Regions from separate parts of the Paenibacillus sp. GbtcB18 genome, predicted to be linked through region 2. Evidence: predicted binding sites of a transcription regulator. Region 2 holds the regulator's gene; the other holds the start of a gene.
What was found. Region 2 encodes Rex, which represses fermentation and respiration genes when NADH is low (regulators of the CRP and FNR family bind a similar motif). Its sites were predicted from a motif close to TTGTGAAATATTTCACAA; they were not measured.

Region 1 (16,363 bases), on a different contig from region 2:
GCTGTTTTCGATAAAAGGAGGGATCTTAAGCAGCTCGATCTCCATAATACCGTCTCCGTTGACGTCCTGGGACCTTCCTTTGTATTCCTTGAAGGTTTGAACGTTCCCCTGTTCGTCCTTGACGCTGAAAACGTCTTTCAGTTTGCCGTTGTTCCAGACCAGGAGAGACGTATAGGACGTATTGGCGCCAAGCCCTGCGTCCACGAAAATTCCGTTCTGCGAGTCTGTCGCTTTGCCGATCACGACCTGGTAGTAGCCGTTGACGCCGCCGTCCATAGGCAGCTTCTGCATCAGCTTCTTCTCCCCGTTCTTAAACGAGTATAGAGAAGCGGAAGCGTCCAGCTTGTCGCGGTCGAGAAGCAGGGCGGCCACCTCAGGCACTCCGTCGCCGGTCAGATCGCCGATCGCGATCTCGGTGTACGGAATTTTCTCCATCTGGCTTACCACCGAACCTTTCATGGAATAAACGAACAATTCCTTGTTGAGGTTAACCGCCTCTCCGGCACTCCAGCCCACGAGCATTTCCGGAGCCCCGTCTCCCGTAACGTCCACGAAGTCGACGCGGTCGATTTCTCTGCCCAGCTCATGGATATCGGTGACCTTCCGCCATTCTTCGTTGACTTGTTCGAGAATGAGGGCCCCCAGTTCAAACTCGTTCTTCTGCAACCTGTAAAAGGCGACGGCTTCCTTCTGGTTGTCCCCGTTAAGGTCCACCTGGTAAATCGGGCCGGCCGCCGAGTTGTCGGGCAGCTTGAGCGGCGTGTTGAGCACCGCGCCCGGAGGCAGATAGTGGGTCACCGCCTCTTTGAGCTGATACAGGCTCGAGCTCATAGCCGGAGCCTTCAGCAAAGCGGCTGGAGAAGAAGATATGAGCTGGCAGCCACTGAGCAGCAGCATGGAGAGCCCGGCCGTCAGCAGGGCCGCTGCGGGTCGCGGTATCCATTTGATTCTTCTCTTCATGACATTCCCCTTTTCTAGTGCTGGTTCCATTATAGCAAAGTCGCCCCGGAAGCAGGACCTGAAAATTCTGCATGGACGCGAACGAAAAAACCGTCCGATGCCGGCAAATACGGCATGGACGGCTCGCTTCCGCCGGTTCGGCAGCCTTTCGCTAAGCCGGTACCGGGACACTCCATTATTTCGCAGCCAACAATTCCGGCACTGTAACAAACTGGTAACCCTGCGCCTGCAGATATTCGCAAATTCTGCGGGTGGCCTCCACGGTATTGCTGAGGTCCCCGCCTTTGCCGCCGAAGCTGTGCTGCAGAATGATGCTGCCGGGATGAATATGCTGTTTCACATTGTTCATAATCTGATCCGGCGTATTACCGGCCCAGTCTTTCGTGTCGATCGACCAGCCGATGATCAGCTGCCCCTGCTGGGCCGCTACCGCTTTGACGTTATCGTTGACGGCGCCGTACGGGGCACGGAACAGATAGGTTCCCTTGCCGAGCGCCTTCTTCAGCGCCTCGTCCGTGCTCGTCATCTGTTCGCGGGCCTGCTCGGGGGTCAGCTTAGGCAGCTGCGCGTGACTCCAGGTATGGTTGCCGACCGCGTGGCCCTCGTCCACGATCCGCTTCACCATATCGGGATATTTATCGACCTGGCGACCGACCAGGAAGAACGTCGCTTTCGCATTGTACTTGCTAAGCACTTCCAAAACCTGCGGCGTCCAGTGCAGGTCCGGACCGTCGTCGAACGTAAGCGCAACGAGTTTATTTTTGGTCGAAACCGAATAAATCGGCGAAGCCGTGTTTGCCGTCCCGCCGCCCTGCGGGGCTTTCGTTGTCTGCGGCGTCGGCGTAGGATCGGGCGTGGCCGTAGGATCGGGCGTAGGGTCCGGCTTCCGAGTCGGATCGGGCGTCGGTGTAGGATCGGGATGCGCACTCTTCTCCGGCTTCTTCTCCGGTTCATTCGCGGTCGGGACCGGAGTCGGACTTGGCGTAGCCGCCGTCTCTCCACTGGAGGGGCCGGTAGCCGTTTCTTTGGTCAACAATGCATGGCTGACATTGTATGCAATAAACAACCCCAGCGCTATCATAAGGACATAGCGCAGTCTGAATACTTTTCTTTTTTTCATGATTCCTTCCATCTCCCATTTGTTTCGTCGGCTGATGTCTATGAACCTACCAGCCTGTCTATGATTTCCAACACATAGGAACGACAGACGCGGCAAGGCGTCCTCTCCTGACTTCCCCGGGTCCGTTCCCTTCAACGTATTACCTTATCCTAAGTGTACTCCATCTTTCGACACAAGTAGTTACGAAACCATTACATTTAAACAAAGAAGCCGTTACGCTGCCGTTCCATTTGTAAAAAAATGTACAAGCATGACGAAAAAAGCTTCCGGCACAGGGGCCGAAAGCTTAAATATAGTGGAAGTTTTATTTCCTGTAAAGACCAATTTTTAGAGAGACTGGCAGGTCGGCTGCGAAACGTTTTGGCTTCGCGCACGCTCGATAAGCTCATACGCTCTCGCCACTTCTTCTTCCGTCGGCGTGCGGGCGTCTTTAAGCGGATAGTCTCTTTTGAGGAGATCCCACTTGTAAGCCCCCATCTCGTGATAAGGAAGAAGCTCGAATTTTTCCACGGTCGCCAGACCGGCCAGAAATGAACCGAACCGCTCCAGTTCGTCTTCCGTATCCGTCATTCCGGGAACGAGCACCCGCCGGATCCACATCGGCCTGCCGTGATCGGAAAGCCAGCGCGCCGTGCGCAGGATCTTGTCGTTGGGCTGGCTCGTCAGCGCGATATGCTTGTCGCGGTCCATCATTTTCAGATCAAGCAGAACGAGGTCCGTTTCTTCAAAAAGCTCGCGGACATGCTCGTGGCCCACTTCGCAAAAGCCCGAAGAGTCAAGCGCCGTGTTCACGCCGAAGCGTTCCTTGCACGCTTTGAAAAGCTCCGCGACAAACGCCGCCTGCAGCGTCGGCTCTCCTCCCGTTACGGTGATTCCCCCGCCTGACTTCCGGTAGTATGGAAGATAAGGCTCCATTTCGCTGAGGATTTCATCGACGGTCACCGTACGTCCTCCGCAGGTGTCCCACGTATCGGGGTTGTGGCAGTAGCCGCACTGCAGGGCGCATCCCTGCATGAAGAGAACAAACCGGATACCGGGGCCGTCTACCGTGCCGAACGTTTCGATGGAATGGATTCTGCCTTTCATGACTAACACGTCCTTTGCTTCGGCGTGCCCCGGTCCCTTTTACATGGCGCCGTGGAACGTCCGGTTAATAACGTCGAGCTGCTGCTCGCGGGTGAGTTTGATAAAGTTGACCGCATAGCCCGAAACCCGGATGGTGAGCTGCGGATACTGCTCGGGATGCTCCATCGCGTCCAGAAGCTGCTGCCGGTCGAATACGTTCACGTTGAGATGGTGCGCTCCGCTTTCGAAGTATCCGTCCAGCATATGGACGAGATTATCCTTACGCGTCTCCGGCTCTTTGCCGAGCGCTTTGGGCACGATCGAGAACGTGTTCGAGATGCCGTCCAGACTGTGCTCGTAAGGCAGTTTGGCGACGGAGCCGAGCGAGGCCAGCGCGCCTTTGCGGTCGCGTCCGTGCATCGGGTTCGCCCCTGGCGCAAACGGTTCGCCCGCTTTGCGCCCGTCTGGCGTGGAGCCGGTTTTTTTGCCGTAAACGACGTTGGACGTAATGGTCAGGACCGACTGGGTCGGAACCGCATCCCGGTAAGGTTTGTGCTTGCGGATCATACCCATGAACGCTTCGACGAGAGAAACGGCGATGGAATCGACGCGGTCGTCGTTGTTGCCGTACATCGGGTAATCCCCTTCGATTTCGAAATCGACGGCGATTCCTTTCTCGTTGCGGACCGGGCGCACTTGGGCGTATTTGATCGCGCTCAGCGAGTCGGCGACTACGGACAATCCTGCGATGCCGCAGGCCATCGTACGGACGATTTCCCGGTCGTGCAGCGCCATTTCGATCCGCTCGTAACAGTATTTGTCGTGCATATAGTGAATCACGTTCAGCGTGTTCATATACAGCTTCGCCAGCCATTCCATGACACCCTTGAATTTATGCATAACCTCGTCGTAATCGAGCACATCGGACGTAATCGGCACGCTTTCGGGTCCGATCTGGACCCCGAGTTTTTCGTCCACGCCCCCGTTAATGGCATACAGGAGAGCTTTGGCCAGATTGGCCCGCGCTCCGAAGAACTGCATCTGCTTGCCGATCCTCATGGCGGATACGCAGCAGGCGATTCCGTAATCGTCGCCGTAGAAAGGACGCATCAGGTCGTCGTTCTCGTACTGGATGGAACTCGTTTCGATCGAGACTTTGGCGCAGTACTTCTTGAACGCCTCCGGAAGCTGTTCGGACCAGAGTACCGTCAGGTTGGGCTCGGGAGCGGGACCCAGGTTATACAGCGTATGAAGGAACCGCATGGAGTTCTTCGTCACGCGGGTCCGGCCCGACAGGGACATGCCGCCGATGGACTCGGTCACCCAGGTGGGGTCGCCGCTGAACAGCTCGTTATAATCCGGCGTACGCAGGAATTTGACAATCCGCAGCTTCATGACGAAATGGTCGACCAGCTCCTGCGCCTGCGTTTCGGTCAAGGTTCCTTCGCGGAGGTCTCTTTCGATATAAATATCGAGGAAAGAGGACACCCGTCCCAGACTCATCGCCGCGCCGTTCTGTTCCTTGATCGCCGCCAGGTAGGCGAAGTACAGCCACTGGAACGCTTCGCGGGCATCGGAGGCCGGCCTCGTGATGTCAAAACCGTGGTCGGCGGCCATCTTCTTCAGCTCGCCGAGCGCCCGGATCTGCTCGGACAGCTCCTCGCGGGCACGGATGACATCCTCCGTGATCGCATCCACTTCGAGAAGAAGGAGATCCTTCTTCTTGTCGGCCACGAGGGCGTCGATGCCGTACAGCGCTACCCGCCGATAATCCCCGATGATCCGTCCGCGCCCGTAAGCGTCCGGCAAGCCCGTGATGATGCCGGCTTTTCTGGCGGCCCGCATGTCGCTGGTGTAGGCGTCGAACACGCCCTGGTTATGCGTCTTGCGGATATCGGTGAACAACCGGACCATGTCCTGCGGCAGCTTGAAGCCGTATGCTTCGCAGGCGTCCTCCATCATCCGGATGCCGCCGAACGGCTGCACGGAGCGTTTGAACGGCTCATCCGTCTGGAGCCCGACTACGCGTTCCTTGTCTTTGTCGAGATAGCCCGGTGCGTGGGAAACGATCGTGGACACGGTGTTCACGTCCACATCGAGCACGCCTCCATGCTCTCTTTCGCGCCGGGTCAGGTCCTTGACGACTTCCCACAACGCCTTCGTATCTTCCGTCGGAGGGGCAAGAAAAGCCTCGTCTCCCTCATAAGGCGTCAGGTTAAGCTCGATAAAGTCACGGACGTCGATCCCGTGCTGCCACTTTCCTTTACGGAACCCGCGGTATACTCCCTCTTCAGCAGACTTCATGCGCATCTCGCGCTCTTCGATAGCCATTTTTGTTCCCTCCTTGGAATGAACGGACGGGCCGCGGAGCGGCCGCCCGGCAAAGCTGATTTCGCTTGCGGCGCAAACGATCCTGCACGCGCCGTCATTGTCACTGTCTTTGCGTCCTTGTGCCCGTTTCACCGCACCGGCTGCCTTAACGCTGCTTCACGCTTATTCGGGCAGCAGGTAAGTTCCGGTCCGCTTGCTCAGATTCTGCCGTAGAAAGCGTCCCGGTACACTTCGGCCAGCTCGCTGACGAGCGGCATTTTCGGATTCGCGGTCGTGCATTGGTCTTCGAAAGCTTTATCCGCCAGGTACTCCACACGGCTTTCGAAATCGTCGGCGTCGAATCCGAGTTCTTTGAACGAAGCGGGGATGCCCAGCTTCTGATTCAGCTCGCGGATGGCGTCGATGAGGCTCTTGACGCCTTCCTCCGTGGTGGCGGCGGGAAGCCCCAGGAACCGGGCGATTTCGGCGTAACGCTCGTCGGCGCAGTAGTGCGAGTATTTCGGGAACGACGCGTATTTCGACGGCTTGGTCGCGTTATACCGGATGACGTACGGCATCAGGATGGCGTTGGTCCGTCCGTGCGCCGTTCCGTACTGCCCGCCCCACTTGTGAGCCAGGCTGTGGTTGATGCCCAGGAAGGCGTTCGCAAAGGCCATGCCGGCGATCGTGGACGCATTGTGCATTTTCTCCCTGGCCAGCTTGTCGGCCGTCGCATGGGACTGCTCCAGGTTGCGGAACACGAGCTTGATAGCCTGCAGGCAGAGCCCGTCCGTATAGTCGTTCGCCATGACGGAGACGTAAGCTTCGATCGCGTGTGTGAGCACATCCATGCCGGTATCGGCCACGGCTGTTTTCGGAAGCGAGTAAACGAACTCGGGATCGACGATGGCCACATCCGGCGTAAGCTCGTAATCGGCGAGCGGATATTTCGTGTGGCCGTTCTTTTTATCCGTGATGACGGCGAACGATGTCACTTCCGAACCGGTTCCCGAAGTCGTCGGAATGGCAACGAACTTCGCTTTCTGGCCGAGCTTCGGATATTTGAACGTCCGCTTGCGGATGTCCATGAACTTCTGCTTCAGCGAATGGAACGTGACGTCGGGATACTCGTAGAACAGCCACATCGCTTTGGCCGCATCCATCGGCGACCCTCCGCCTAGCGCCACGATGCAGTCCGGCTGGAAGGCGTTCATCATGTCCGTACCGCGATCCACGGTGTCGACCGAAGGGTCCGGTTCCACATCGCTGAAAACTTCGATGGCTACCGGCATCCGGCGCTGGCGCAAATAATGTTCCACGCGTTCCACGTAGCCGAGCTTCACCATCATCGGGTCGGTCACGATCAAAACACGGGTGATGTCCGGCATTTTCGCCAGGTACTGGGTGGCGTTTCTCTCGAAATAAATTTTCTCGGGTACTTTAAACCACTGCATATTCACCGTCCGGTGTGCGACTTTTTTGACGTTGATCAGGTTGACCGCCGTCACGTTCGAAGAAGTGGAATTGCGGCCGTACGAGCCGCAGCCTAGCGTCAGCGAGGGGATATTCGCGTTGTAGATATCCCCGATCGCCCCATGGGTCGAAGGCGCGTTTACGATAATGCGGCAGGTCGGCAGCTCCTTGGCGAAAGCGGCGATCACTCTTTCGTCGTTCGAATGGATGACCGAAGTGTGGCCGAGTCCGCCGAATGCCGCGATCTCCGCGGCCCGGGCGATGCCCGCTTGAGCGCTGGCGGCCGTGTAGCAGGCGAGCACGGGGCTCAGCTTCTCGGCGGACAGCGGGTAGGCCGGACCGACGCCGTCCAGCTCGGCGATCAGGATCTTCGTCCCGGCGGGAACCTCGAACCCCGCCATTTCGGCGATGCGTGCCGCCGGCTGGCCCACAATCGCCGCGTTCACGGCGCATCCGGCGTTCATGCCGAACTGGGACAGCTTCTTCGTTTCCTTGGCGCTCAGGAAATGGCAGCCCTGCGCCTTCAGCATCGCCTTGGCCTCCGCCGCGATCGCTTCGTCCAGGATAACGGCCTGCTCGGATGCGCAGATCATGCCGTTGTCAAACGTCTTCGAGAGAATCAGATCCGTGACTGCCTGGCGCAGGTCCGCGGTTCTCTCGATGAAGCACGGCACGTTGCCCGGGCCGACGCCGAGAGCGGGTTTACCGGCGCTGTAGGCGGATTTGACCATGCCCGAGCCGCCGGTAGCCAGAATCAGGGCCACTCCCTCGTGGTGCATAAGCTCGTGCGTCGCTTCCATGGAAGGCTTCTCCACCCACTGGATGCAATCTTTCGGCGCCCCGTGGCTCACCGCCGCTTCGTATAGAACGCGGGCCGCTTCGGAGCTGCATTTCTGCGCGGACGGATGGAAGGCGAAAATAATCGGGTTCCGCGTCTTCATCGCGATCAACGCCTTAAACATCGTCGTCGAGGTCGGATTCGTTACCGGGGTGACGCCGGCGATAATTCCGACCGGTTCGGCGATGGACGTAAGGCCGGTCGTCGGATCGTCGTCGATCACGCCGACCGTTTTGTCGTACTTCACGGAATTATGGATATACTCGGTCGCGAACAAGTTCTTGATGATCTTGTCTTCATATACGCCGCGCCCCGTTTCTTCCACCGCAAGCTTGGCGAGGTACATATGCCGGTCTACGCCGGCCAGCGCCATTTCCTGTACGATGCGGTCGACCTGGGACTGGTCCAAGCCTTCAAAAGCGGCCTGCGCTTTCTTCGCGTTCTGCACCAGCCGGTCTACCTGTTCTTTGGCCGCCGCAGCTGCGGGTTTTACGGTCTCATTTTCCTGTACAGCCATCTCTCCGCCTCCTCTGTTCTTTCTACACCTTCATTATAGGAGTTTGTGAATTTTTTCACTATGACATTTCTCACAGACAAAAAGAGCGGCTTAGCCTTATGGTGAAGACAAGAAACACGCGCGCGCTTTACCATCATCCGCAGGACCCGACAGGAGGAAATGACGATGAGCACAATAACCGTGGAACGTCTGCCGTATGCCGCAATGGACCCAGGCAGCCAGTTGTCCGACGCCCTATATTATTTGAAGCAGCAGCATGAATTTCTTGAGGCCGATCTGCTGGAGCTGCAAATGCTCGCACGCGGAATCGGAACGGCCGGAAGCCGGGATTCGCTCAAAACCGATTTAAACCAGCTGAAGGTGCGCGCCGAACGGTTCCTGAAGTTTTTCCAGCAGTATCAGCAGGATGAGCAGGAAACGCTTTTCCCGATCGTTGATTTGTACACGGGCGACAAAATGGGCCCTACCGCCGTGATGAAGCAGGAATACAACATGGCCGTCCACAATCTGCGCCTGTTCTTTCAGGCATTCAAAGAAGACAGTCATACTCTCGATCCCCTTTGCGCCAAACGTTCGGTATCCCACGTGCTCCAGTCGTGCTTCATTCTTCTTGAGCATATGCGGAAAGAAAAAGAATGGGTATTCCCTCTAGCCGAGCAGATGCTGACCGATATCGAACAGTTTTATTCGTAGAAAGCCGCTTTTCCCGAACAAAAGAAACCGGAGCCGCCGAATGCAGACGGAACTCCGGTTTTTTGCGTCCTTTTTCCTGAAAACGGAAGGTTTGCGTTGTATACGGACAGGCGTGGTAACAACATTGTATGGAAAATGTGATTTTTGTCATATATGATCTACGTCATATCCGGTATACTGGAAGTAGAAGTCAAAGAGGAGGGAAGCCATCATGAACACCGGCACAAATCCCGTTTACTATACGAATCCCCGCAACACGGCTGCCTTTAAGACGGAAAATTTGCAGAAGCTGACGGATATTATGCATGAGCAGAAGCTCCAACCCGGCGCCTACTTGTTTTGGGAAGGCGATACGGCTGACAAGCTTTATTTTATAAAAAACGGCCGGGTACGCGCTACGAAGTCTACGGACGAAGGCAAGGATCTCGTGCTTTACTTATACCAGCAGGGCGATCTGATCGGCATGATCGATCCCTATGACGACACGAAGCATTGGTACAGCGCGGAAGTGCTGGAAGAAACCCTGATCGGCGTGGCGCACAAGAAAGACGTGGAAATGCTGATCTGGCAGAGCGGCGAATTCGCTCTGGAATTTATGCGCTGGATGGGGCTCAGCCACCGGATGACGCAGACGAAATACCGCGATATGATGCTGTACGGAAAACCCGGAGCCCTGTGCTCCACTATCATCCGCTTGTCGAACACGTACGGCCGGCCCGAAGAAGACGGGACGATCCGCATTACGAAGAAGCTCACCCACTCGGAGCTGTCGGATATGATCGGCTCCACCCGCGAAAGCGTGAACCGCATGTTCAGCGACCTGCGCAAAGCCCAGGCCATTGAAATGGACAACGGCTATATCGTCATTCGCGACCTGAATTATTTAAGGGGCATTTGCCACTGCGAAAACTGCCCCATAGAAGTGTGCCGGATGTAACCGGCACACTTTTTTTATTTGGGCCGGACGAGGCGGCTCCCCGTGTCGTGCGGCGCTGAACTATCCGGGCGCCCCCGCGAGCGGGGCCAAACTCTGCCGGCACGGGGTAGCCTGGGCGTGGGAATCCCGGAGGCGTGGTCCGGCATGACATGGTGCGGGCGGATAGCGGAAGCATGGGGACGGAGAGCCCGGAGGCGTGGTCCGACACGGCAAGGCGCAATCGCAAGCGCGGGCGCATGGCGGCGAAAGGCCATCCCCTAAGCGGGATGAACGCCCCCTGTCACGCGGCGGCGGGCCGCAAAAAAAAAACTCCCCGATTGGAATCAGGGAGTTTTCTGCGCTTGCAGGGCTGTTATGCCTGCGCCCTAAGCTTTCAGCTTTCCGTCCGCCCGTTTCGCAGGCGAAATGAAGTAATACAGCAGCCCGACAAACACGGCCCCGCCGACAATGTTTCCCAGCGTTACCGGGATCATGTTGTGGAACCAGCCGGCCAGGGTAACCGTTTCGGGATGCGGGAGAATCAGGGCCAGCCCGAGCACGGTCATATTCGCCACGCTGTGCTCATATCCCGATGCGATAAACCCGTACAGCATCCAGAAGATGAGGATCAGCTTCGCCGTGTCCTCCTTGGCTCTCATCGAAGTCCAGATCGCCAGGCAGACGAACCAGTTACAAAGAATGCCCCGGAAAAACAACTGCGTGGTGTCCATGTTCATTTTTTTGGCGGCGATGGTCATTAACAAGTGATCCGGCTTAATATTGGCAAACACCCCGGCACCGACGACGAGCAGAACGAGGACCATGGCCCCCGTCAGGTTTCCCAGGTAGCACCAGAACCAGTTGACGAGCGTATCCTTCCACGTGACTTTGCGCGAAAGCGTCCCGATAGTGAAATACATGTTATTCCCCGTAAAAAGCTCCGATCCTGCAAAAATCACCAGTGTGAGCGCGACTCCGAACGACAGGCCCATAACCGTTGTCGTAACCGGCGACTTTGCGGCAAATAGCGGGGCCCCTACGGAAAAGATAAGGACGATACCGAGTCCCACGTAAGCGCCAGCCAGACCGGCCGCCGTCAGGTAGCGAAGAAGACTTTCGGAGAGAAAGTTCTTTTTCTGCGCGGCCGCGGCGGCCATTTTTTCCACGGTTTCAGTAAACATTATGCGTCATCTCCTCGCGGGTTGAAAGCGTGTTAATCCGGACGAAGGATGTTCCGTGCAAGCCTCTTGTACGTACAAGCCGGCAGGGCGGAACTACGGCCTGAAGGGGCATTACAGCCCGATCCAGACATGCCCCCCGTCGAGTTTCACCGGATAAGTTTTCACCTGTCCCGTATCCGGCGCCTGCACTTTACCGTCCAGCAGGTTGATTTTCCAGTCATACAGAGGATCGTAAAGCAGGTCCCCCGATACCATCCCTTCGCAGAGAGGCCCCCCTTTGCGGTGAGGACTCCGGTTCTGGAGTGCGAAGAGACGGCCGTCCGTCAAATGAAACACGGCGATTTCTTCTTCTCCCACGAAAACGGTCTTTCCCAGCCGGGCCGGAAAATCACCCTGTCTGCCGATGCAAACGTAGGTTTCCGGTTTTTCCTGAAGCTGTTGGTTCATCGATTTCTCCTCCTTTTGGGGGGCTGCTCGGCAGCCCCTGTATGTCAGATCCGCTTTATTCCGCCGGCGGCCCTACCGGCACATTGACGCCTTCATACAGTTCCTGACGGAGCTGGCGGTCGCCGATCACTTTTTGCCAAGGATCGTGGGCGCGGGTCAGGGCGATCTCCATGCGGTTTACAAGCTCCCGCCGGTTCGCTTCATCCGTGATCGCTTGGTTTTGGATATAAGCCAATCCCAGCCGCTCAACCCAATCCGATGTTCTTTCCAAGTAATTCGCGGTTTCCCGGTAAAACTGGATCAGCGACGAAGTAATCTCCAGAAGTTCCTCATCCGTCTTCACCTTTACCGCAAGATCGGCAAGCCGCGGTTTGATTCCCCCATTACCGCCGATGTAAATCTCCCAGCCGCCGTCATTGCCGACGATTCCGATATCCTTGGTGCACGATTCGGCACAGTTGCGCGGACAGCCGTTCACGGCCATTTTAAACTTGGCGGGCATGTCGATCCGTTCGAATTTCTTCTCCAGCAGTTGACCCATCCCCATCGAATCCTGGGTGCCGAACCGGCAGAAGGTCGAGCCTACGCACGTTTTGACCGTCCGGAGCGCTTTTGCGTACGCGTAGCCCGATGGCATACCAAGCTCTTCCCAGACTTTCGGCAGATCTTCCTTGCGGACGCCCATCAGGTCGATCCGCTGCCCGCCGGTCATTTTGACGGCACGGACGTTATATTTCACGGCGACATCGCCGATCCGTTTCAGCTCTTCCGCCGAGCTTAAGCCGCCGTACATCCGCGGTACGACCGTATACGTGCCGTCCTTGTTGATGTTCGCATGCAGACGCTCGTTGACGAATCTCGATTCTTTCTCGTCCACGTAGGTTTCCGGCCACAGCATCGTCAAGTAGTAGTTGAGCGCAGGCCGGCACTTCGAGCAGCCCTCGGGGTTGCTCCATTGGAGAGCGGCCATGGTCTCCCGGGTCGTCGTCAGCTTCCGCTCACGCATGGCGGCGACAATTTCATCCCGGCCGAGCTGCGTGCAGCCGCAGATGCCATGGGCCGCTGCGCCCGCTTCGTAGCCGTCTCCCAGCACGCCGGCCAGAATCTGCTCGACAAGCGGCTTGCAGCCTCCGCACGAGCGGCAAGCTCCGGTGCAGGCTTTCACTTCGTCGACTGTCTTAAGACCCTGTTCGCGGACTGCCTCCACGATGGTTCCTTTCGTCACCCCGTTGCAGCCGCATACGATATCATCGTCGGCCAGAAGCTCCGCCCCGCCGCCGCTTTCCTCTCCTGCGGTAGTTCCCATCAGGGCGGCGTGCACATCTTCGGTCATTTCGCGGCCGCTTCGTATCCACTGCTGAAGCTGGGTCGCCTGGCTGACATCGCCGAACAGCACGCCGCCTACGATCCGGCTGCCGCGGACGAGCACTTTTTTATAAACGCCTCTCCAGTCATCCTGCATTTTGACGATCGTAAGATCCGGTTGATCCAGAAACTCGCCGGCCGAGAATACGTCCACCCCCGATATTTTCAGCTTGGTGGCCAGCACCGTTCCCTCGTAAGGAGCCGTCTGCGTCCCGCACAAATGCTTGGCGAGCACGCTGCCCTGTTCAAAAAGCGGGGCGACAAGCCCGTAACACACGCCGCGGTGCTCGCAGCATTCGCCGACGGCATACACGTCCGGCGCCGAGGTCCGCATGAAATCGTCCACGACGATTCCGCGGTTGACCTCCAGGCCTCCGGCCGCGCCCAGAGCGCTGTTCGGCTTAATTCCCGCCGCCATGACGACAAAGTCCGTTTCCAGCACGGTTCCGTCCGTAAACGACAGCCCTTCGACGCGCACGCCGCCGGTGAGCTCCTTCGTCTGTTTCCCCATCGCGAAACGCAGTCCCTGGCGTTCCAGCTCCGCCCGCAGCATCCCCGAAGCAGCCGGGTCCAGCTGGCGTTCCATCAGATCGTCCATCAGATGAACGACCGTCACTTCCATGCCCAGCTTCGAAAGGCCCTTGGCCGCTTCGAGTCCGAGAAGACCGCCGCCGATGACGGCCGCTTTTCGATAAGTCCGGGCCGCTTCCGTCATCGCTTCGCAATCCGCAATGTCGCGGAAACCGACGACTCCCTCTTTATCCGCACCCGGAACCGGCAAAATGAACGGCTTCGAGCCCGTCGCCAAAATCAGCACGTCATAAGGAAGAACATCCCCGCGGTCGGTCGTAACCGTTTTGGCCGTCGTATCCAGCGCAGTCGCTGTCGTCCCCGTCAGAAGCTCAATGCCGTTTTCCCGGTACCAGTTCCAATCGTTCAGGACGATTTCATCCGTCGTTTTGCTGCCCTCAAGCACATAAGAGAGCTGAATCCGGTTGTAATTCGGGTGAGGCTCGCTCCCCACAATCGTTATATCAAACAAGCCGGTGTTGATTTTTAAAATCTGCTCGATCACACCCACTCCAGCCATTCCGTTTCCGATAAGCACCAATTTTCTGCGATTCATTACCTAACGCCCCCTACCTTGGTCGCTCTTTGAAAAGTTCCACTTGTGAAATTAAGCACATACTTAGTATAAACGTCTTCGGTATCGGTCAGATGTGAGAAAAGTCACAGGACAGGAAACAGATGTGATCATCACTTGAAGGAAATGTGAACAGATCCGGCCACCCTACAAAAAAAAGCACACTCGCACCGTTAAACGGGGAATGTGCTTTCTTGGCCGGTTTCTTGGACAAACCAGAATACCGTTATCGCGTTTATATGAAAAAGGGGCGTTCCCGCGGGCCTGAAAACGCAGGCAGGCCTCGCGGTGCGGCCGTTTAAGGATCTCCGGCCTTAGAGCAGCTCCAGCCTTACCCGGCTGCCGCGCCCGGACGGTTCGGCCGGTTCGACGATCAGCTTGCGCGGCAGCCGGGCCCTCAGCTCCGGCACGTGCGAGATAACGCCGACCGCTAGCCGGTCCATATGGAGCTTCTCAAGAGAGGTGACCACCATATCCAGCAGATCCTGGTCGAGGGTGCCGAACCCTTCGTCCAGGAAGAAAAACTCCAGGGGCACCTCGCCCTTGAGCTGGATCTGCGCCGACAAGGCAAGCGCGAGCGCGAGCGACGTCAGGAACGTTTCGCCGCCGGACAGCGTGCCGACCGGGCGCTTCACCCCGCCGGATCCGTCGTCGCGGATCACGAAGCCGCCGCCGGAGTCCACCTCAATCGCGTAGCGCTGCCGGGTGAGCTGCCCGAGCCGCTGCGAAGCGGCACGGCTCACCTGCATCAGCTGCTCCTCCGCGAGGAATTCGACGAAGGCGTTCGCTTTCAGCACGGACTGCAGCTTCGCCAGACGGCCGTGCAAGGTCTGCTGCGCGCTGCGCCGCTCTTCCAGCCGGCGCCACTGCTCGTGCTTCGCCTGCAGCTCCTCGCAGTCGCGTTCCGCCTTGGCGCGGACCGCGAGCGCGGCCTCGTCGCGCTCCTGGGCTTCGCGCAGCTCGTGCAGCATGCCGGTCCAGTCTTCTTCGCCGACCGTCCGCCCGGCAAGCTGCTCCCGCAGCTGAGCGAGCCGGGAGCGGAGCGTCTGCTCGCGCTCGCGGTGACGCCGCGCCTCCGCGCTCCACTCGGCGCGCTGCGCTTCGGCGACGTACGCGCTCCGTACGGCGTCGGCATCCGCGAAGGAGGACGCCTTCAGCGCGCGGTCCAGCCGCTCCCGCGCCTCTGCGAGCTGCCCGGCCGCGGATGCGGCGGCCTGTTCGGCCGCGCTGAGCGCCCGGGCCGCCTCCTGCTGCTCGCGGCGGGCCTGCTCGTGCGCGAGCCGGGTTTGCTCCGCGCGGGTGCGCAGCGCATCGAGCTCGGCCTGAGCCGCCGCGATCTGGCGCGGCACCGGCTCCCCGCCGACGCGCTCGTGCAGCTGCTGCGCCTTCTCGGCGGCGAGCTGGGACAGCCCCTGCAGCTTGGTCGCGAGCTGCAGGGCGGTTTTGTCGAGCTCCGCCGCCTCGGTGCGGAGCTGCTCGATCTTCGCGAGCACCCCGTCGATGAACGGGATGCTCTTCTCGATGCGGCCGCGCAGCTCCTCCGCCTGGCGCTCCTGCTCGCCCAGCTGCTTCAGGCGAGCCTCCACGGTGTCCAGCTCCAGGCCCCGGGCGCCGAACCGCTTCCGCCAGGCGTCTTCCCGGCCGCGGATGCTCTGCTCCAAAGCCTGCGCTTTGGCTTCGTCGGTCTGAAGGGCCGCGCGCTGCGAACGCAGCTCCGCCTCGGCGGCCTGCATGCCGGTTTCAAGCGGCTTCAGCCGTTTCAGGAGGGCTTGGAAGCCCGCTTCGAGCTCTGCCGCCAAACGGCCTACACGAGCGGTCTCCGCTTGGGGCCCTTCGAAAGCGGCCAGATTCCGCAGCGCTTCGCCCTCAGAGATTCCGGCTTCGCCTTGCAGGATACGAGCGGTGGCGGCGAGGCATTCTGCCGCCTCTGCGGACGCAGCCGATATGCCGTCTTTGCCGTCTGTCAGATCCGCGGTACCTACCGTGAGCTTATCAAGCGGCAGCTCCAGATCCGCCCCAACCGCCGCAGCCGCTTCCGCCAGCATGAGAGCCGCTTCGACGTCCGCATGGTCGGTCTCGTCCCCGGAAGCGGATTCGGCGGTAGGCTTGCTTGCCTGATCCGTTCCGGCGCGCTCATGCTCAAGCGCCCGCTTGGCGAGACTATCAAGGCCGAAAACGTGACGGTCCGTCTCCATTCCGGCTTCCCGGATGGCGCGAAGGAGCGTTTCGCATTCCTCTGCGCTGGGGGAAGCCTTCTCCGCCTCCTCTTCTTCTTCGCGGTATGGAGCCGGATGCTCCACAGCGCCGCATACGGGGCAGGGCTGCCCTTCGTGC
Region 2 (16,363 bases):
TGGCAGTGACTCAAGGTGAGTCAGACTGCCTGGAAGCATCCCGCGCGGGAGCCGAGCTCCCGGAGCAAGACGCTTCGCCGTCCGTGAAGCACGGGCAGCCTAGTCAGGCGGTGCCGCGCCTTGCATCCGCCCGGTGCGAAGCTTCCGGAGACCTCCCCACGGACGCAGAAATGCATATGGCTGCCGGTGAAGCGTGTCTGGAAGAGCTTTTTCGCTTCATGACGGAGGAAGCTGACGTTTACCTGGAAAACGGTGAACCCTGGATACGCATGATGCCGGTCTATAGTGTCAAAGATCTCGCCGTCGGCGGAAGCGACCTGATGGCGCAAAGCGGAAAGAAAGCGGGACCCTGGATAGGCGAAACGCTGAATAGGCTTTTGGAGCGGGTTGCCTTAGGGCAGCTGGAAAACACCCTAGAAATTTTAATGACGGAAGCTTCCCGTCCTACAGAAATGCGAGATGAATGACTCATGACGGTACGCGAGCGAATTGTAGACTTGTTCCGGAGCAATCCGGGCGTATATTTGTCCGGCGAGCAAATCAGCCGGGAGCTGGGCTGCAGCCGGACAGCCGTCTGGAAGCATATCGAAAGCCTCCGGCAGGACGGGTTTCAGTTCGAAGCCGTCACACGTAAAGGCTACCGTCTGACAGAAGAGCCTGACAAGCTCCGGAAAGCTCACATAGAAGAGGCCTTGCAGACACGCTTCATGGGCCGGCACATCGAAATCCGCGAAGCGGTAGAATCCACTATGAACGAAGCGCACAAGCTCGTCGCGGAAGGGGCCGAGGAAGGGACGCTGATCTTTGCCGAAGAGCAGACCTCCGGACGCGGCCGGATGGGCAGGCACTGGCATTCGCCGAAAGGGAAGGGCATCTGGATGAGCCTGATCTTGAAGCCGCGTGTGCCGGTTTACTTCGTTCCCCAGCTTACGCTGCTTACCGCGGTAGCTCTTTGCCGGGCAATCCGTAAGGAATGCGGCATCGATATCGGCATCAAATGGCCCAATGATCTTCTCGTGAAGGGCCGCAAGGTAAGCGGGATTCTGCTTGAAATGAGCGGGGAAGACGAGCGGCTGAAGTACGTCATAATCGGCGTCGGCATCACGGCCAATCTGACCGAAGCCGACTTCCCGGAAGACCTGAAACCGGTCGCCACTTCACTTGCCCTGGAATCGGGAGCGCCGGTTCGGCGGGAGGCGATGATTGCGGCTTTTCTGAATGAGCTGGAGCAGCTGTACGACCTGTATCTGGAAAACGGATTCGCTCCGATCCGGATCATGTGGGAAGCGATGAGCGTCTCGCTGAATTGTCCCATCCGGGTCAAAACGAGCCAGGAAACGGTGGAAGGGCGGGCGGATTCACTTGATGACAGCGGAGCGCTGACCGTGATCGCGGACGACGGCCGCAAGATTAAAATTTACAGCGGCGATGTCGAATTACGCTAAACCGTCTGTTCAAAAGACCGGGTTTTTGATATACTGTCACCGTAAGGCGGTATCTTCGGAACTGCACTTATACGGTTAACGCTTTAGACAATTGCATAAAGTACGTTTGTGTGTTTTCTGATTCTGCTCTGAGCCTGAAGGACCGAGACAGAAGGATCATACGATTCACGATTCTTTGACTATGCGCCCTTTCAGTCTGTTTGCTGAAGGGGTTTTTTGATGCTTAGAACCCGGTCGAGGCTTGGACGGAAGCACGGTTTTATTTTTTCCACATTAAAAAAGAAAGCGTGGGATTGACATGGCGCAAGAGCGCAAACCGATGACGACTGTCAAGCTGCAAAAAATGAAAGCGAGCAAGGAACCGATTTCGATGGTGACGGCCTACGATTACCTGACGGCCAAACTGGCTGACGAAGCGGGAGTAGACATGATTCTGGTAGGAGATTCCTTGGGAAATGTCATTCAGGGACATGAATCCACTCTGCCGGTCACGCTGGATGAAATGATTTATCATGCCAAAACGGTGACACGTGCCGTGAAATCGGCTTTTGTCGTGACGGATATGCCGTTTATGACGTACCACGGAAGCCTGGATACGACGCTTCAGAACGCGGGAAGGATTATGCGCGAGGGTCTGTCCAAAGGCGTGAAGATGGAAGGCGGCGCGGAAATCGCCCATGCGGTTAAAGCATTGACCCAGGCGGGTGTTCCTGTCGTCGGCCATCTCGGATTGACGCCCCAGTCGGTTCACGTGCTGGGGGGTTACCGCGTGCAGGGCAAAAATTCCGAACAGGCCCGCAAACTGATGGAAGACGCCAAAGCACTGGAAGAAGCAGGCGCAATCGCGATCGTACTGGAATTGGTAACGGAAGAACTGGCGGAATGGATCACAAGCAAGCTGTCCATCCCGACGATCGGGATCGGTGCGGGAGCTTCCTGTGACGGCCAGGTTCTCGTTTTTCACGATATGTTAGGCTACGAGCCGGACGCGCCGGCCAAAAAATTCGTTAAAGCTTACGCGCAGGTCGGCCTGGCCATCCGCGAAGGGATCGGGCAGTATGTGGCCGAAGTGAAGGGCCGCAAATTCCCGGCCGAGCAGCACGGCTTTAAAGGAGACAACGAAGTTCTCCAGTATTTGTACGGAACGGCCGTTAAATAAACGGTTATCCTAGCTTTAGTCCCGAAGGAGAGAGAGACGTTGGAAGTTATTCAAAGCGTAGCCTTGCTGCGCAGCACGTTGCAGCAGAAAAAATCCGGGATCGGGGCGTCCCTTAAAGCCCCGGTTGGTTTCGTGCCCACGATGGGCTATCTTCACGAAGGGCATTTGAGTCTGATCAAAGCGGCCCGCGAAGTGAGTGAAATCGTCGTGCTCAGCATTTTCGTCAACCCGCTTCAGTTCGGTCCTACCGAAGATCTGGACCGTTATCCGCGGGATACCGAGCGTGACCTGAAGCTGGCGGAAGAAGCCGGCGTGGACATCGTTTTTCTACCCCAGGTTGAAGAAATGTATCCGGGACCGGTCAAAACGACCGTTTCGGTATCGGGCATCACTTCGGTGCTCTGCGGCGCTTCACGACCCGTGCATTTCGACGGGGTGACTACGGTCGTTGCCAAGCTGCTCAATATCGTTCAGCCCGATAAAGCTTTCTTTGGGCTTAAGGACGCGCAGCAGGTTGCCGTCGTTTCTCAGATGGTGCAGGACCTGAACATGAACGTGGACATTGTCGCCTGCCCCATTTTGCGCGAAGAAGACGGCCTGGCCATGAGCTCCCGGAACGTATTCCTGAGCAAGGACGAACGCGAACAGGCACTGGTTCTGAGCCGCTCATTGAAAGCTGCGGAAGCCTGGGTGCGGGAGCACGCTTCATTCCGGGCCGAAGACCTCCGCGGCGCCGTAAAAGCCGTCATCGAAGAAGCTCCTCTCGCCGATATCGATTACGTGGAGGTTTTGACGTACCCGCAGCTGGAGCAGCTGGAAGCGGTGGAACCCGGCGTACCCGTGCGGCTCATCGTCGCACTGGCGGTCAAATTCGGCGCCACGCGGCTTATCGACAACACTATTTTAACCCTGGGGAAGTGATCGCATGTTCAGAACTATGATGAAGGCCAAAATTCACCGTGCGACGGTGACCGAGGCGAATCTTAATTATATCGGAAGCATTACGATCGACGAGGATCTGCTGAATCAGGTCGATATGCTGCCCAACGAGAAGGTTCAGATCGTTAACAACAACAATGGGGCCCGCCTGGAAACGTACATTATACCGGGTCCGCGCGGAACGGGAGTTATCTGCCTTAACGGTGCCGCGGCGCGGCTCGTGCAGACAGGCGACACCGTTATCATCATTTCTTACGCGATGATGACGGAAGAAGAGGCGCGGCGCCACAAGCCGACCGTTGCCATCATGGGAGAAAACAATAAAGTCGCCCAACTGCTAAAAGAGGAAATGCATGCAACCGTACTGTAACGTCTGGCACCCTTAAAGAACTTGTATGAAAAGCCCTTCGGCAACGCAGAATGAGTGTACGACAGCAAAGCCGAAGGGTGGGGGATGCACAGTGTTCAAACATTTGTTCGCCACGATGAATGAAGTGTTGGATGAAATTTTGCTTCAGTTGCCGAATGCAAAAGGTGCGTTAAAAGCGGAACTTGAAGAAGAGCTTGGGGCCCTGAAGGCCATTAGTGACGATTGTATCGAGCACTGGCTCCTCTTTGAGGAGAAGCTTGGAAAAACCCTGTCCGTCGGAAACGCGTCCGTCACGTCCTCATTAGCCTCAGCCGCCGATTCGAATCAGCTGCAGAACTTGCCGCAGCCTGCCGAAGAGGCTCAGCCACATTCGGCCGAAGGAAAGGATGCGGTGGAGTTTATCCGCGGACAGGGGTTTTATATGCTGCTTATGTATGAGCAGGCAACCCGGGAATTCGAGGCTCTGCTCACGCGCGAACCGGACTTTTTACTTGCGAGGGCTTATCTCGCCATGGGATATCTGCGCCAGGGAGATAACGAGGAAGCCGCCCGACACTTTACCCTTCTTCTGGCACTCACCGAAAATAAACAGATGAAAGCCATCTCTTATAATGCGATGGGCTGCATTCAATTTCAGAACCGGAACCTGGAACAGGCGCTTGAGTATTTCAAAAAAGCCTACCATGCCGATCCGGACTGCTTGGAGCTTTTTTCCGCATCGAACGAATAAAAAGAAATAAGAACGAATGATCTCCTTATTTGCGGAATTGACAAACTAACTTCCCCTCTGGACCTCTAAATGTGGTATGCTTAGGATAGAAGCTGGAGAAAGGAAGAAGGCTTGAACTTATGAAATTTGCGGTTTTGGATTTTGAAACGACTGGAACGGGCCCGGCTGACGATATTATTCAAGTCGGTCTCGTTATTATAGATGATATGGAAGTAACCGACAGGTATACTTCCCTGGTAAATCCGGGGATCAGTATACCTTCTTCGATTACGGAGCTTACGGGCATTACCGACGAGATGGTGGAGCATGCCCCTAAGGTCGACGATATTATGGCGGAGATGTATCCGCTGCTTTTTGACTGTGTTCTCGTGGCCCATCATGCTTCGTTCGATCTCGGTTTTTTACAGCGGGCCCTGCGCAAAACGGGTTACCCCGATTTTACCGGGCGTGTGTTGGATACGATAGACATGCTGAGAATTGTGTTTCCTTCTCTTCCGACTTACCAGCTCGGCATGGTGGCTTCGGCCTTCGGCATCGAACACGAGCGGCCCCATCAGGCCGACAGCGATGCGGACGTTACGGCGGAAATCTGGACGATGAGTCTGGACAGGCTTCTGTCCCTGCCCCTATTGACGGTCCAGCGGCTGGCTCAAATCATGCCGGCCGAGACGAGCGATCTCGGCTGGTTTATGTCTGAAATCGCCCGTTTCAAGGAACAGCAGACTCCCTTGGACCAGTCGATTCACCAGTATTACCGCCAATTCGCGCTGAATGTGCAGGACTGGGGGGACGAAGATCCGGTACGCGACGAGAACGATGTGCTGGAATTGAGCAACTCTTTTGAAGACGTTTACGATCAGGTCAAAGAAGCTTTGAAAGCGAAGTTCGAGCATTTCGAAAGCCGCGAAGCCCAGGAAATCATGATTCATGAAATCGAGGAAGCCTTTCAGAACGACCGGCACCTCATGATCGAAGCCGGCACAGGCACGGGCAAATCGCTCGGATATTTGATCCCGTCTCTCTATTACGGGATTAAGAATGACGAGAAGGTGGTCGTCAGCACGCATACGATCAACCTGCAAGAGCAGCTGCGTGAACGGGATATTCCGCTACTTCACGACATTTTCCCGGTAAATTTCAAAGCGTCGGTTCTCAAAGGCCGCAGCCACTACTTGTGCCTCCGCAAGTTCGAGAACCGCATCTCCATGCAGGAGTTCGATACGGGCAAGGAGGATGCCATTACGGCCGCCCAGATGGTCGTCTGGCTGAGCCAGACGCAGACCGGCGACGAGGAGGAACTGCATTTCGGGAACAAGGGGGCCGCTTTCTGGCATACCGTATCCAGCGATGCGGAGTCGTGTCAGAACCGGCACTGTCCGTGGTTCAAAAAATGCTTTTATCACCGTGCGCGCCATGACGCCAACAATTCGGACGTCGTCATTACGAACCACTCGCTGCTGTTTACCGATATGAAGGCCGAGAACCGGGTGCTGCCGGCTTATAAGCATCTCGTTCTGGACGAGGCCCATCATTTCGAAGAAGTGGCTAGCAAGCATCTGGGCAAGGAGCTTCACTACCTGGGGCTCACGAATCAGCTTCTCTGGCTGTTTAAGGACAGCCGGAACGGACAGCTGCCGGCGCTTCGCACGAAGCTTCAGCGGTATGACGACGATTACCGGGCGGCTACCTGGATGAACGGAATCGACAACCTTTTCCCGAAAACTTTGCTCATCAAGGAAGCTTGGGACTTACTCTGTGAAAAGTTTTACGAGCTGCTCCAGACGAATTCCGAGCCGGGCCAAATCGACCCCGGTTCCCTGGTGGTGCGTCTGAAAAAAGAATCGCTTCCTTCGAACTGGAGCGATTTCACGGATCTCGAGGAGATTTTGGAACAGCACATCCAAGAAGTGTATAAATCCGTGGATTCGCTCGTGCAGGATTTGAAAGAAGTGCAGGAAGAATACGACGTCCAGAGCTTCGTAACCGATCTCGGCGGCGTGGCGAAGGAACTGCAGGCAGCGAAGGAGACGCTCCGCTTCTTTATGAAGATGGCGGACGATAACTTCGTTTACTGGGTAGAAGCGGGGACGTACAACAAAAGCCGTTCGATCAACCTGATCTCCGTGCCGATGGACGTAAGTCCGCTTATCCGCGAACATTTCTTTGACAACAAAGAGAGCGTTATTCTCACATCGGCCACCCTCTCGGTCAATAAATCGTTCCAGTATTCGGCGGATCAGCTGGGGCTGAAACTGCCGGCCGAAGCAGAGGAGAATCCGAAGCTGAAAACCGTCCAGCTCCCGTCTCCGTTCCAGTACCGGCAGCAGGCTCTTGTCTGCATACCGCGGGACTTCCCGATGATCCGGGGCCGCAGCGGCGAAGAGGAGTTCCTCAAAGCGCTGACGGAGTCGCTTACGGATGTGGCCGTGGCTACGCGGGGGAGGATGCTCGTGCTGTTCACTTCGAACCGGATGCTGAAGCTTGCCCACGCGGTTCTGAAGGAGAATCTCCGCCCGCACGGCATCCATGTGCTCGGCCAAGGGGTGGACACCGGCAACCGCAGCAAGCTGACTCGGCTCTTCCAAGAGCATAAAGCGTGCGTGCTGCTCGGCACGAGTTCATTCTGGGAAGGGGTGGACATTCCCGGAGAAGCCTTGACTTGTCTGGCCATCGTACGGCTGCCTTTCCAGCCGCCGAACCATCCGCTGGTTGAAGCGAAGAGCGAAAACCTGAAAAAACGGAATCAGAACCCGTTCATGAAGCTGTCGGTGCCTCAGGCCGTCATCCGATTCAAGCAGGGCTTCGGCCGACTTGTACGCAGGGCTTCGGACAAAGGGATTGTGCTGATTTACGATACGCGTGTCATTGAGACGCAGTACGGGAAGCACTTTCTTTACTCCCTGCCGGGACCGAAGATTGAGCATATGCCTGTAGAGCGCATCGTACCGAGAATTCAGGAATGGATGGGAGAGAATTCGCTTGAAGTCACTTAAAATATCCGAGGCGGTCGTCAAACGGCTGCCGATCTATCTGCGTTTTCTTAATGAACTATCAAAGAAAAACGTATTAACGGTTTCGTCCCAGGATCTGGGGCAGAAACTGAATCTGAACCCGGCCCAAATCCGCAAAGATTTGGCTTACTTCGGTGAATTCGGTAAGAAGGGGATCGGTTACGATGTGACCTATCTTATCGAGAAGATCCGGCAGATTCTGAAGCTTGACCGCCAAATACCGGTTGCCCTCGTGGGAGCCGGTAACCTGGGGCGGGCGCTGTGCAACTATAACATCTACTTGCGCGATCAGATGAAAATAACGGCGATTTTCGATTCGTCGCCGGACAAGATCGGCCAGGTCATCAATAACATGAGCGTTCTGCCCATGGAGCATCTGGCCGATGTTATCCGGGATTCCAGCATTCGAATCGGCATCATAACCGTTCCGGCGCCGGAAGCGCAGAATGTCGCCAACCAATTCGTAAAGGCGGGGATCGAAGCGATTCTGAACTTCGCTCCGTCTATTCTGAAAGTACCCGAGGAAATCCGCGTGCATCATGCGGACTTTACGGCAGAGCTCCAGAGCCTGGCCTATTACCTTCCGGAATGAGCAAGTGAGGGTTTTGGTCTTGAAAACCAGAAAAACCGCTATATGGGCCGTTTGGGCCGTATGGCGGTTTTTTAATGGAACTCGCTATTTGATTTACATGTTATACGAAGAACTTAAACAACACGGTGTACAGCACGTAAGACAGAATGATGCTGATCGGAATCGTAATGATCCAGGTAACGATCATGCGCGTTACGGTACCCCATTTCACCTCATGAAACCGGAGTACGGAACCCGAACCGATGATCGCGGAGGAAATCACGTGAGTCGTCGAAAGCGGCATCCCCATGTGCGTGGAGGTCTGAATCACGATGGAGGAAGTCAAATCCGAAGCGAATCCGTTGATCGGCTCGATTTTGATCAAGTTTTTGGAGATCGTCTTGATGATCTTCCAACCTCCGATCGAGGTACCGAGACCCATTGCGGTCGCAGCGGCGATTTTCACCCACAACGGCACATCCATGGTTGTCTGGGCTCCGGCAGCGACGAGTCCGAATACGATAATGCCCATCGCTTTCTGAGCGTCGTTCCCCCCGTGGGAGAAGGACAGCAGCCAGGCGGACAGGATCTGGAAGAACTTGAAAACACGGTTCAGCTTCGAACGGGATTTGTTGCCCGTCAGGATGACCAGGTATTTGATGATCGTCATGATGATATAGCCGGCCACAAATGCGACAATCGGCGAAAGTACCAGAATCAGCACGATCTTGCCGAGACCGCCCCATTTGACGTAGTCGGCTCCCGCCCCGGCCAGCACGGCTCCGACAATGGATCCGATGAGGGTATGGGAAGAAGAGGATGGAATGGCAAAATACCAGGTAACCAGGTTCCAGATGATGGCGGAAAGCAAGGCCGCGATGACGATAAATTCGCCGTGGTTGATCTTGGACGGGTCCGCGATTCCGCTGCCGATCGTCTTGGCCACTTCCGAAGAATACAAGGCACCGACGAAGTTCAAACATGCGGCGGATATAATGGCCACTTTCGGGCTCATCGCACGCGTAGAGATCGAAGTCGCTACCGCGTTGGCCGTATCGTGGAAACCGTTGATGAAGTCAAAGGCAAGAGCGAGAAAAACGATCGCAATCAAGGTAATAAGAACTGTTGTCGTCATGAAATCCTCCTAAACTGCTGGGCTTACGAGTAGCGCAGCACGACGCTTTCCAAGATGTTGGCAACGTCTTCACATGCATCGGTGGTCTGTTCGAGACGTTCATAAAGTTCTTTAAGCTTGAAATCTTCGTAAGGATCGCGTTTGGTGATAAAAATTTCACGGATGCCTTCGCGCATCAGGCGGTCGGCTTCGTTTTCAAGCGCATTGATTTCAACCGTATGTTGCGGGATCTGCATGTACTTCTTTTTGGAAAGAAGTTTGAAGGCATCGAGCATATGTTGGCAGCTGGACACGATCACGGCGGAGAATTCCTGCATAACCTTGTCTGTCTGGCTGATGTTGAGATAGTCAAAACGTGCTGCTGTCGCTTCAATGCCGTCCAGTACGTCGTCGAGCTTGGAAGCCAGCTCCATAATATCTTCACGGTCAAGCGGAGTGATAAAGACTTTGTTCAGCTCTTTAAAGATTTCGTGGGTGATCTGATCGCCTTTGCTCTCAATGTCTTTGATCATCTGGAAAAAGTTTTCCGGAATTTTATCTCCCATCATCGCGTTTCTGAACATCTGGGATGCATGGAGTGTGTTTTCTGCCGCCCGTATGAGCAGGTTTAAAAAATCGACGTCTCCTCTTTTACTGCTAAAAAGCGATGCCATTACGGTTCCTCCTAGTGATTCGATTGTAAAGATTCCGTGAAGTTAAGTTTAATGTATGTAGAATTTTGTAGCTTAAACTCACAAACTTAAAAATATCATAACATTTCCCCAGAAAGCAATCACTGGTTGAGCGTTTTTTCAATTGTTTGCTTCGCTTGATTTTAAACAAGTGACGTTGTACATTGAAAAGATAAGAATAACTGCCGATTTCGGCGGATTTATACGGAATGAGGGCTAACGGATGAAAAAAACGATTATCATAAACGGCTTGTTCGTAACCGGGGACGCCGCCGCTCCCGTAATCGAAGGCTGTATGGTTATGGAAGGGAATCAGCTTACATATATAGGAAAGGATGCGCCGCAACCGCTGGAAACTTATGACGAAGTCATTCGCGGGGACCGCAAGCTCTACATGCCGGGCCTCGTTAATACGCACGGCCATGCGGCGATGACTTTGCTGAGAGGCTACGGAGACGATCTCGCCCTCCAGGTATGGCTGGAGGAGAAGATGTGGCCGATGGAAGGCAAGTTCACGGCGCAGGATGTGCGCTACGGAACGCTTCTGGCCATTCTGGAAATGATCAAAGGCGGCACGACGACATTTGTCGACATGTACGACCATATGAACGAAGTGGCCCAGGCCGTATCAGACTCCGGTATGCGTGCGCGCCTGACCCGCGGTGTCATCGGACTGTGTCCGGCCGACGTTCAGGAAGCCAAGCTCCGTGAAGCGATCGCATTCGCGAAGGACTGGAACGGTGCCGCGAACGGACGCATTACGACGATGATGGCCCCGCACGCTCCTTACACGTGCCCGCCGGATTATATCGAACGGTTTGTCCAGGCCGCCCACGATTTGGACCTGCCTATTCATACCCATATGTCCGAGACGTTAAAAGAAGTGGAAGCCAACGTGGAGCAGTACGGCGCACGACCGGTCGAGCATCTGGAAAAGCTGGGCGTTTTCACGCGCCCGACTCTCGTTGCGCACGGCGTTCACCTGACGGATGAAGAGATCGCCGTTCTTGCCAAATACAACGTCGGGGTTTCGCACAATCCGGGGAGCAACTTGAAGCTTGCCAGCGGTGTTGCCCGCGTTCCCGAGCTGCTCAAAGCCGGCATAAACGTGTCCCTCGGCACAGACGGTGCCGCGAGCAACAATAACCTCGACATGTTCGAGGAAATGCGGCTTGCCGCCCTGATCCATAAAGGCGTATCCGGCGATCCGATCGCAGTGCCGGCCGCAGCCGCTTTAAGCATGGGCACATCGATGGGCGCGCGCTCCATCTGGCTTGACGATATCGGCACGCTCAAGCCGGGCATGAAGGCCGATTTTATCGCGCTGGATATCGACCAGCCTCATTTTCTGCCTCGTACGGATTATGTTTCCCATATCGTCTATTCGGCATCCGCCCATGATGTGGTAGATGTGTGCGTAGACGGCAGTTGGATCGTACGCGGCCGCGAATGCCTGACACTTGACGAAGAGAAGATTAAACGGGAATTCGAATCGTGCTTCGCCCGTTTGACGAGCAGCTAGTCTTCAGCAGGAGAAAGGAGGGAACGGAATGCTTAAAAAAGCCATTTGGATCGGGCTGTTTGTCGTGCTGACTTCGGGGTTCGGCATTAACCGCTTTTACGTGAACGTGCAGGCGAACCACTGGGAAAGGAATTCCGAGGCCGTTCAGGCGGCTTATGAGAAAACGACGATGACCAAGGCTAACCGGGTCGAAGCTTTTCACGGAGCCCGCTCCTATGAAGTCGTGTACGGGGAAGACAAGCTCGGCAACGGGCTGATCGTCTGGGTGCCGCTCAAACAGGACGGAACCGGTCTGGCCATCGACGAGATTCATACGGAAATGACGGCCGAGAACATAACGGAAGAAGCCGTGCGAGCAATCATGGCGAAGAAAAACGCCAAGCTGGATATTCTGCGCATCAATGCGGGCGAATTCAAAGGGAAGTATGTGTGGGAAGTCTTTTATAAAGACGAGCAGGACCGGGCGTTCTATGATTACTACAATTTAAAGACGGGTGCACTCGAAGATACGTTTAAGCTCAGCCTTCAATAGGGTGAGCTTTTCTCTCATTCGTTATTTTGTCAAAGTCTCCATCGTTTTTTTTGCCCATGGGTTACGGACTGTGATATACTATTCGTATAGCATTTGCTAAATACGAATGATATAGAAAGGGGGACGTAAGTTGCGTAAAATACGTCTCTTGCCCGTCCTTTTAAGTGTCGTCATCACTGCTTTTTTCCTTTTTGGCGGCTGGTTCGCTTATCAGACCTACGCCATCGGGAAACCTCTAGGCAATATCGTGAAAGAAACACCGGGGGTTGAGCAATCCCAGGTCACATATAATGATAAAGAAGTTTCGATCCGTCTGTCCCTCAAACCTGATACCAGCTTAAGAGAAGTGTACGGCCGCATTACAAAAGAAGGAGCCTCGACAATCGGTTCCCGTGACGTGAAACTGTCGGTCAATACAAAAGAATCTCCGGATCTCGATAAATGGTGGGCGCAAGCGTTGTTTGACGTCGCCCAAGCGATGGAAACCCGTCACTATGCCGATATACCTGCGGCACTGGAAAAGCACAAAACGGATAAAGACGGCAATCTGGTCGTGAAAACCGAAATGGACGAGCAGAACGTGTACGTTCATCTGCAAAAAGGGGATCAGCACAAATACGTGGTGCTGCCGCGAAATGCCGAAAAAGTTGGGGTGTTTAAATGAGCAAATACGGAAAAGAGATAGCGATTGGCGCTGCTCCGGTACTATTCATTTTTCTGGCCTTTATTAAAGTCAATATTATCCCTTTACTGTTTACAGCCGCCCTTATTACAGCCGTTCTTTATATGATGAAAAGCCGCGGGGGTTCCGGCATCGGAATCGGCGCGGGAGCCGGTACGCGCGGGAAAACCCGGCAGCCTTCCTACCTCAGCTTCGATCAGATCGGCGGGCAGGAACGCGCCAAGAAAGAGCTTGTCGAAGCGCTTGATTTTCTCGTCAAACAGGAAGAAACGAAGAAGCTTGGCATCCGCCCTCTGAAGGGCATCCTGCTGACCGGTCCTCCGGGAACAGGGAAAACGCTGATGGCCAAAGCGGCCGCCCACCATACGAATTCCGTTTACATTGCCGCTTCCGGCAGTGAATTCGTGGAGATGTATGTCGGTGTAGGTGCTTCGCGCATACGCACCCTTTTTCAGGAAGCCAGAACGAAAGCCCAAAAAGAAAACAAACAAAACGCCGTTATTTTTATCGATGAAATCGACGTGATCGGGGGCAAGCGCGACGGCGGACAGCAGCGCGAGTACGACCAGACGCTGAACCAGCTCCTGACGGAAATGGACGGCATTCACACAAATACGACGCCGCGCATTCTGATCATTGCGGCGACCAACCGTAAAGAAATGCTGGACCCGGCACTGCTCCGTCCGGGACGGTTTGACCGACACATCGATGTCGAGCTGCCGGACAAGAAGGGACGCCTGTCCATTCTCAAGATTCATGCCCAGAACAAGCCGCTGGATGAAGCGGCGGATCTGGAGAAAATCGCGGAGCAGACCTTCGGATTTTCCGGTGCGCAGCTTGAGAGCGTGCTGAACGAAGCGGCCATTTACGCCTTGCGCGGCCAGCAGGATTCCGTTATGCAGAAAGATTTGCTTTCGGCTATCGATAAAGTGATGATGGGCGAACAGACGGACCGCGAAGCGACCCAGGAAGAGAAGATCCGGGTTGCCTATCACGAACTCGGCCATGCCATTATCGCAGAGCTGGTGCGTCCAGACTCCGTCGCTCAGGTTTCCCTGCGGCCCCGCGGCAAAGCGCTCGGTTATGTGCGCCACAACCCGCCGCAGGACCAGTACTTGTATTCCAAAGAAGCGATCGAAGAACAGATTATGATCGCGCTAGCCGGCGCCGCTGCGGAAGAGATTATTTACGGCGGCCGCAGCACGGGGTCTAGCAACGACTTCGAGAAGTCCATCGACATGGTCCGCACCATGATTTCTTCGGGCTTGACGTCTCTGGGCATCGTCGACCTGAAAATGGTTCCACAGCAGAAGCTGATGGAAGTGAACAATGCTATCCTCGATGAGCTGATGGCTCGTACAAAAGAGCTTCTGACGAAGCACCGGATCGTATTTGAACAATCGCTGGACATTCTGCTCAAGGAAGAAGTCATTTCCGGGCAGCAGTTCCGTGATCTGCTTGAAGGAAGCAAGAGACATCTGGAACCGGTATTGGCTTAAATCGAATAATCGCATACAAAACGAAAACCAGTCTAGGCTTTTTACAGCCAGGCTGGTTTTTTCTATTTTAGAGGAGTATGCAATAAATTTGAAAATAATTACTAATAGTGTTAAAGTGCATCATATGAGCTTAATTATGGAAAATGATAGGATTGCTTTTTTTAGAATAGGGGTTAGATAAGCGCATTTTCAGTAAAGGATGAGAAGCGATTGCCTAGAACAAATTCATCGTCTGTTTTGTTATTTCTTGTTTTTGTGTGCATTGGTTTTTTTACGAGTATGGCTGTTTCGTATCTGAACAAGTACAAGCTGGTTGAAAAAATTAGTCAAAACTATGTCGGTGACGAAGCCATATTTTTTAGATTTGAACGATTAAGCTCAGTTGATAAAACATCTTTGCAAAATACGTTAAAGCGAGGAGATATCCTTTACAAGAAAATCGATCCCGCAATCAAAGAGATATTGTTTAAGGATAGGATTAGTCCTTTTCCTATGATCGAAGGTCACTCCTTTGATGGCGAAAACAAGCCCGGCAAAAATATTGCGGTCGTGGGTAGGGATATTCATAAGACAATGGGCGAAAAAGAAGCCTATATGTATCACGGAATCTCCTACGAGATCATAGGAGTAACCGGGATAGATAAGCCCAGTAAATTGGACCGCATGGTTTTTTTACAAACGGATAATGCCCAGGCAGACACTAAAGGGATATGGATTCTGGATGGCAATAACAATCTTGAAGATACCTTTCAAAACATTCAGCGCTTTTCGGAACAAAGTGGAGGCAGTGTCAAAAAGGTAGATGTGCCGGGAGAAGGACTTGGGCGTTTTTTTCAGAATGAGCCTATTTTTAAAATGATTGATTCTCTTGTAGTTTTAAGTTTTATAACATGTGCTTCGGCTCTAACTGTCTATTGGGTAGAGCAAAGGAAACAGATGATAGCTATACAAAAATTGTGCGGTTTTTCGACACGATTCATATTTTGGGATTCCTTCAAGCGTTATTTGGCTATTTCCGTATTATCTTATGCAGCGGGCAGCATTATGGGCCTTTTTGTACTCCCGCAATCTTCTTACTCCCCAACAGATTTACTTGCTCAATATGGCAGTACAATTTTGATTGGGATTGCAGTCTGCTTAATACCCTTGACCTTCATGATGAAACGATCGACGGACCGAGCTGTAAGGAGGGTCCAATAATGATAGTCTCAGAAGCAATTAAGAGTCTAAAAAATTGGAAGTTTTTCAGTGTTCTTATCGTAATCCAATTTACAATTTCTTTTATAGTTCTAAATGCCTTATTCACGAACATGACTATTATGAAAAAAAGCGAACAACATTATGCAGCGCAATTGCAAGAGAAACCAAGATATGAATTGACGGATAAGTTGAAAGGAGAAGAGGAAAGATCCTTTCTGGGCAGAGAAGGAGTACTTGAAGATTTTAAAGGCTTTCATCGTGAACTTACTAATCAGAAAGAATTCACTTTTTTGGAACGCATCTTGCAACCTGTTTATGTCGCCAATTTTAGAGGTTCGGAGAAATTTACTAGTGGCTATGAAGAAGGAAGAGAGCCTACCTACCACCAATCCAATGATCTGAACTTTACTTTTGTCAAAGCGGCTGCAGTCAACGAACAGACATGGAAAGAATTCACTTTCCGCATAAGTCAGGGCAGACCTTTTGATAAAAAAGATTTTACTTTGTCAAACCAGGGAATTCTACCTGCTATCTTGGGTTACGAATATCAAGATGTTTATAAATTGGGGGATCGCCTTCAAATTCAGCATTATTTTAAAAATTTTACGATGGAAATAGTAGGATTTTTGGAAAAGAACTCTGCTATGCCTGCAAGAGGACAAGGAGACCTGCTTTATTTAGATCGATATATGGTGTTGCCATCCGTTGTGGTCAGCGAGCCGCCAGTAACGGAAGAAGATTATACTTTTCAAAAAATCAGTAATTTAACTAAATTAAGCGGAACTATACAACTGGAAAACGGATATACGTTAGCAAGCTTTGCTGCCTATTTTGAAGAACTACGGCAGCACTATCAAATGTTTGATTTTGACATCTGGAACTCTTCTCCATGGGAAT

Region 1: the regulator Rex is predicted to act here: its motif matches at 8,327-8,344, upstream of adhE (bifunctional acetaldehyde-CoA/alcohol dehydrogenase).

The regions. Positions count from the first base shown of each region.
Region 1 covers NZ_JAGXJX010000002.1:475,789-492,151, forward strand. Annotated here, with positions in the region: gene KVT34_RS07490 (hypothetical protein) at 1-960, opposite strand, end outside; gene KVT34_RS07495 (polysaccharide deacetylase family protein) at 1,136-2,080, opposite strand; gene pflA (pyruvate formate-lyase-activating protein) at 2,408-3,166, opposite strand; gene pflB (formate C-acetyltransferase) at 3,206-5,476, opposite strand; gene adhE (bifunctional acetaldehyde-CoA/alcohol dehydrogenase) at 5,674-8,283, opposite strand; gene KVT34_RS07515 (hemerythrin domain-containing protein) at 8,449-8,976, shown strand; gene KVT34_RS07520 (Crp/Fnr family transcriptional regulator) at 9,188-9,913, shown strand; gene KVT34_RS07525 (formate/nitrite transporter family protein) at 10,279-11,073, opposite strand; gene nirD (nitrite reductase small subunit NirD) at 11,185-11,520, opposite strand; gene nirB (nitrite reductase large subunit NirB) at 11,576-14,011, opposite strand; gene KVT34_RS07540 (AAA family ATPase) at 14,344-16,363, opposite strand, start outside.
Region 2 covers NZ_JAGXJX010000001.1:269,816-286,178, forward strand. Annotated here, with positions in the region: gene KVT34_RS01395 (CCA tRNA nucleotidyltransferase) at 1-467, shown strand, start outside; gene KVT34_RS01405 (biotin--[acetyl-CoA-carboxylase] ligase) at 471-1,445, shown strand; gene panB (3-methyl-2-oxobutanoate hydroxymethyltransferase) at 1,744-2,604, shown strand; gene panC (pantoate--beta-alanine ligase) at 2,644-3,525, shown strand; gene panD (aspartate 1-decarboxylase) at 3,530-3,913, shown strand; gene KVT34_RS01425 (tetratricopeptide repeat protein) at 4,005-4,643, shown strand; gene dinG (ATP-dependent DNA helicase DinG) at 4,736-7,636, shown strand; gene KVT34_RS01435 (redox-sensing transcriptional repressor Rex) at 7,623-8,246, shown strand; gene KVT34_RS01440 (inorganic phosphate transporter) at 8,347-9,360, opposite strand; gene KVT34_RS01445 (DUF47 domain-containing protein) at 9,384-10,013, opposite strand; gene KVT34_RS01450 (amidohydrolase) at 10,255-11,553, shown strand; gene KVT34_RS01455 (cell wall elongation regulator TseB-like domain-containing protein) at 11,582-12,085, shown strand; gene KVT34_RS01460 (hypothetical protein) at 12,216-12,749, shown strand; gene KVT34_RS01465 (AAA family ATPase) at 12,746-14,266, shown strand; gene KVT34_RS01470 (FtsX-like permease family protein) at 14,477-15,466, shown strand; gene KVT34_RS01475 (ABC transporter permease) at 15,466-16,363, shown strand, end outside.